2 regions of the Vibrio tarriae genome follow, and region 2 is predicted to be linked to the other one. Evidence: predicted binding sites of a transcription regulator. Region 2 holds the regulator's gene; the other holds the start of a gene.
What was found. The regulator MetJ, encoded in region 2, represses methionine synthesis genes. The targets are predictions, from matches to a motif close to TTAGACNTNTANANGTCTAA.
Positions count from the first base shown of each region.

Region 1 (2,478 bases), 590 kb from region 2:
TTAGTCCGTTCGCCCACGTTAACAAACAGTGTTTCAGGGCCAATATTCAGCGGCTCTAACCCTGAGAGGCGACATTCCACTTTCAGCTCGGGTAAAGCCCTTGGTTTCACACCATCGACGGCCTTGGCAATCGCCGCGATATGCTCAGGTGTCGTACCACAGCAGCCTCCGACCAAGTTCAAAAAGCCCGCTTGCGCCCATTCGGCAATATGTTCTGCCATCTCTTCGGCAGAGAGATCGTATTCACCAAACGCATTCGGTAACCCCGCATTAGGGTGCGCGGAAACATAGCATTCCGAAATGCGGGAAAGCTCTTCCACGTACTGGCGCAGCTCATCAGGGCCTAACGCACAGTTCAAGCCAAACGAAATCGGTCGTACATGACGCAAGGCGTTATAGAAAGCTTCTGTCGTCTGTCCAGACAACGTACGCCCCGAAGCATCGGTAATCGTGCCGGAAATCATCACAGGTAAACTGATGCCGAGCTCTTCAAATACGCTATCGACCGCAAACGCACAGGCTTTGGCGTTAAGCGTATCGAAAATGGTTTCAATAAGAATTAGATCGCTGCCGCCCTCGATCAACGCACGTGTCGATTCAGAATAGGCTTCAACAAGCCCATCAAAAGTGACATTACGAAACCCTGGATCGTTCACATCAGGTGAAATAGAACAAGTACGGTTGGTTGGACCAAGCACACCAGCCACATAGCGTGGTCGGCTTGGATCTTTAGCCGTCCACTCATCCGCGACTTCACGTGCAAGCTTAGCCGCGGCAAAGTTAATTTCGGCGCTGAGCGATTGCATGTCATAGTCAGCCATGGCAATCGTGGTCGAGTTAAAGGTGTTGGTCTCAAGAATATCCGCCCCCGCTTCAAGGTAAGCGGAGTGAATCTCTTTAATTATTTGCGGCTGAGTAAGCACTAAGAGGTCGTTATTTCCTTTCAGATCACAGTGCCAATCGACAAATCGTGCACCGCGATAGTCTTCCTCTTGTAACTTATAACTCTGAATCATGGTACCCATACCACCATCAATCAGTAGGATACGTTGTTTCAATTGCTGTTCGAGTTGTTGTCTTACTTCTTTTCCCACAATACCGCCTCATTCCTTATGCGTTTGCCACATCCTATCACACAAAATTCAGAAATCTAGACGTCTAAAACAACCATTCTTTCGTTACTCACCTTGACGATGTGAGCTGAACCCTATGTGATGAAAAAGTATTTGCTATTTACTCAACAGAGAAAGACAATTTCGTTCACAAATTGTTACACACACTGAGAAGAGAATGTCCGTCTACTACACTTTGTGCTTCCTCTCTGCGGCAGCCATGTTGATTGCATTTATTAATAGCAAGATCAGCCGAATGCAGACTACCATCGCAATCACCGCAGGTTCGATGATGTTATCGTTACTGATCTTGATCGCGGGTCAAAACGACTGGTTTCATCTCAATCAAATCGCCACCGAAACCGTCACCAGTATTAACTTTGAAAATTTTCTGCTCAAAGGGATTTTAGGGTTTCTTCTTTTCGCTGGAGGTCTTGGCATTAAGCTGCCAAATCTAAAAGATCAGAAATGGGAAATTACGGTATTGGCTCTTGGCGCAACGCTGTTTTCGACTTTCTTTATTGGATTTACTCTCTATGGTTTCTGCCAATTAATCGGTATCCAGTTTGATTTGGTTTACTGCTTGTTATTTGGCGCACTCATTTCCCCCACCGACCCAATTGCTGTCCTCGCGATTGTCAAAAAGCTCAAAGCACCGAAACGTATTTCTACCCAAATTGAAGGCGAATCGCTGTTTAACGATGGTTTTGGCTTGGTTATCTTCGTGACCATCTTTACCATCGCTTTCGGGCATGAAACACCAACGGTTGGCAGCGTTACCCTCCTCTTCATCCAAGAAGCGATCGGTGGCATTGTTTACGGTTTCTTATTAGGTCTCCTGTTCCACTACCTGATTTCAGCAACCGATGACCACTCTATGGAGCTGTTGTTAACCATAGGTATTCCAACGGCAGGTTATGCCTTTGCTGATGTAATTCACGTTTCAGGCCCACTCGCGATGGTGGTCTCTGGCATCATGATTGGTAACTGGACTCGATTTATTGGCTTCTCAAAAGAGAGTGAAGAACATCTCGATCACTTCTGGGAACTCGTAGACGAATTTCTCAACGGCGTCCTATTCCTGCTGATTGGTATGTCAATGCTACTGTTTGAGTTCCACCAAGAAGACTGGATCTTGATGGCTTTTGCAGTTCCACTGGTGTTATGTGGCCGCTACCTCAGCGTATTTGTCTCCTACATCGGATTTAAACGCTACCGTAGTTACAACCCTTGGTCGATTCGTATTCTGACTTGGGGTGGCTTACGTGGAGGACTCGCGTTAGCGATGGCGCTCTCAATACCTTCTGGAATCATGGTAATTCCTGAGAAATTGATTGATGTAAAAGAGCTGATTCTGGTGATGACT
Region 1 is NZ_CP022353.1:2,468,063-2,470,540, forward strand. Features, by position in the region: gene metH (methionine synthase) at 1-1,094, opposite strand, end outside; gene CEQ48_RS17005 (cation:proton antiporter) at 1,291-2,478, shown strand, end outside.
Region 1: the regulator MetJ is predicted to act here: its motif matches at 1,143-1,162, upstream of metH (methionine synthase).

Region 2 (2,478 bases):
CATCAACTTAGAAGATATCAAAGCCCCAGACTGCTTTGAAATTGAGCGCCGCCTGATTGAGCGTTGTGATGTCCCTGTATTCCACGATGACCAACATGGTACCGCGATTGTCACCGCGGCTGGTATGCTTAACGCTCTTGAGCTGCAAGGTAAACAACTGAAAGACTGTATTATCGTCTGCCTTGGGGCGGGTGCCGCAGCGGTGGCGTGTATGGAGCTACTGATCAAATGCGGTGCAATGCGTGAGAAGATCTACATGCTGGATCGCAAAGGTGTGATCCACACGCGCCGTGATGACCTCAATGAATACAAAGCTCTGTTTGCGAACAATACCGACAAGCGTACGCTGGAAGATGTGATTGCGGGAGCGGATCTATTCTTGGGCGTTTCAGGTCCTAACCTGCTGCCAGCGGATGCCCTGAAACTGATGGCCGATAAGCCCGTGGTATTTGCTTGCTCCAACCCAGATCCTGAAATCAAACCAGAAATTGCTCATCAAGTCCGTAACGACATGATCATGGGGACTGGTCGCAGCGACTATCCAAACCAAGTTAACAACGTGCTCTGTTTCCCGTTCATTTTCCGTGGAGCACTCGATGTACGCGCCAGCGAAATCAATGATCAGATGAAACTGGCTGCAGTAGAGGCGATTCGCCAACTGGCGAAAGAGCCTGTACCAGCAGAAGTGCTGGCAGCTGCTGGAGTGGATAAGCTCAGTTTCGGTATTGATTACATCATTCCGAAACCGATGGACCCACGCCTATTACCACGCGTAGCACGCGCAGTCGCGGAAGCAGCAGTAGAATCAGGCGTTGCTCGTATCTCAATGCCAGAAAACTACATGCAGGCTTAATCTGCTTGTTTATATGAATAAAAAAGTCGATACAAAAAGCCCCTCAGTTATATGAGGGGCTTTTTTATAAGCCGGATTTGTTCAATGAACCCGTATCACTCACGCCAATCGTTACTCATCGTAAGATTCGAACTCAATCCCCATTTCGGTCATCAAACGTTTGGCTTCGGCAGGAATATCATCAGGGCGATCTTTACGTAGGTCTTCGTCCGTCGGCAGCGGCTGACCGGTATAAGCATGCAAGAAGGCTTCGCACAGTAACTCACTATTGGTAGCATGACGTAAATTATTGACTTGACGGCGTGTTCTCTCATCCGTTAGCACTTTGAGAACTTTCAGCGGAATGGATACCGTGATTTTTTTTACCAACTCGCTCTTTTTCCCATGCTCTGCATAGGGGCTGATGTATTCGCCATTCCAGTCTGCCATTGCGCACCTTCGTTATTGTGGTTCGAATCGAAATTTCAAAGGCTCTAATTTTAGCGGGATTTACTGCCATAAGCAAAGACATATAGACGTCTAGAAGTGTTGACGTCTTCATTTAACATCAGTAAAGTGTCGAGTAATTTATGGGCAACGGATAAACCTCATCCCCCAGTTAGGGAAAGTTGCGATGCGACAACCGACACTGCAGCTTAAAGCAGGAAAGGTATATGATGAAGCCCTCTAGGACAGAATAGCCAGCAAGGAAACTCCATGACCACACGCAAGCCAGCCACCATTGCGGTTCGTACCGGGATTGAATCGGATACTCAATACCATGCGGTTGTACCTCCCATTTATCTTTCGACCAACTATGGGTTTCCCGCATTTGGCGAAGTGCCTAAATACGATTACACCCGCTCAGGTAACCCAAACCGAGGCCTGTTAGAACAAACCTTATATGAGCTTGAATGTGGAGAAGGCGCCATAGTGACCAACTGCGGAACCTCTGCGATCAACTTATGGGTCACCGCCTTGTTAGGCCCTGATGACCTGATTGTCGCGCCGCACGACTGCTATGGCGGTACTTATCGCTTGCTCAACACCCGCGCTAAAAAAGGCGATTTCAAAGTGCAGTTTGTCGATCAATCCAACGCAGCCGCACTCACCCAAGCTTTAGCCCGCAAACCCAAGCTGCTGCTGATTGAAACCCCTTCCAATCCTTTAGTGCGTGTGGTGGACATCGCTCATCTTTGTCAGTTAGCCAAAGCGCAAGGCACGTTGGTGGCGGTCGATAACACCTTTTTGACTCCGGTATTCCAAAAACCGCTCACCTTAGGCGCGGATTTTGTGCTGCACTCCACCACCAAATACATTAACGGTCATTCAGATGTGATTGGCGGCGTGTTGATCTGTAAAAACAAGCAACATGCAGAAGAGCTGGCTTGGTGGGGCAACTGTTTAGGCTCAACCGGCACCCCATTTGATAGCTACATGACCTTGCGTGGCATTCGTACCTTAGGCGCGCGGATGCGCGTGCATGAAGAGAGTGCGCAGCAGATCTTGGCGTATCTACAAACCCAGCCCTTGGTTGGCAAAATTTATCATCCAAGCCTGCCCGAGCATCCAGGCCATGAGATTGCCAAAAAGCAGCAATCTGGCTTTGGCGCTATGCTCAGTTTCGAGTTTGCAGGTAGTTTTGA
Region 2 is NZ_CP022353.1:35,600-38,077, reverse strand. Features, by position in the region: gene CEQ48_RS05635 (malic enzyme-like NAD(P)-binding protein) at 1-853, shown strand, start outside; gene metJ (met regulon transcriptional regulator MetJ) at 965-1,282, opposite strand; gene CEQ48_RS05625 (O-succinylhomoserine (thiol)-lyase) at 1,550-2,478, shown strand, end outside.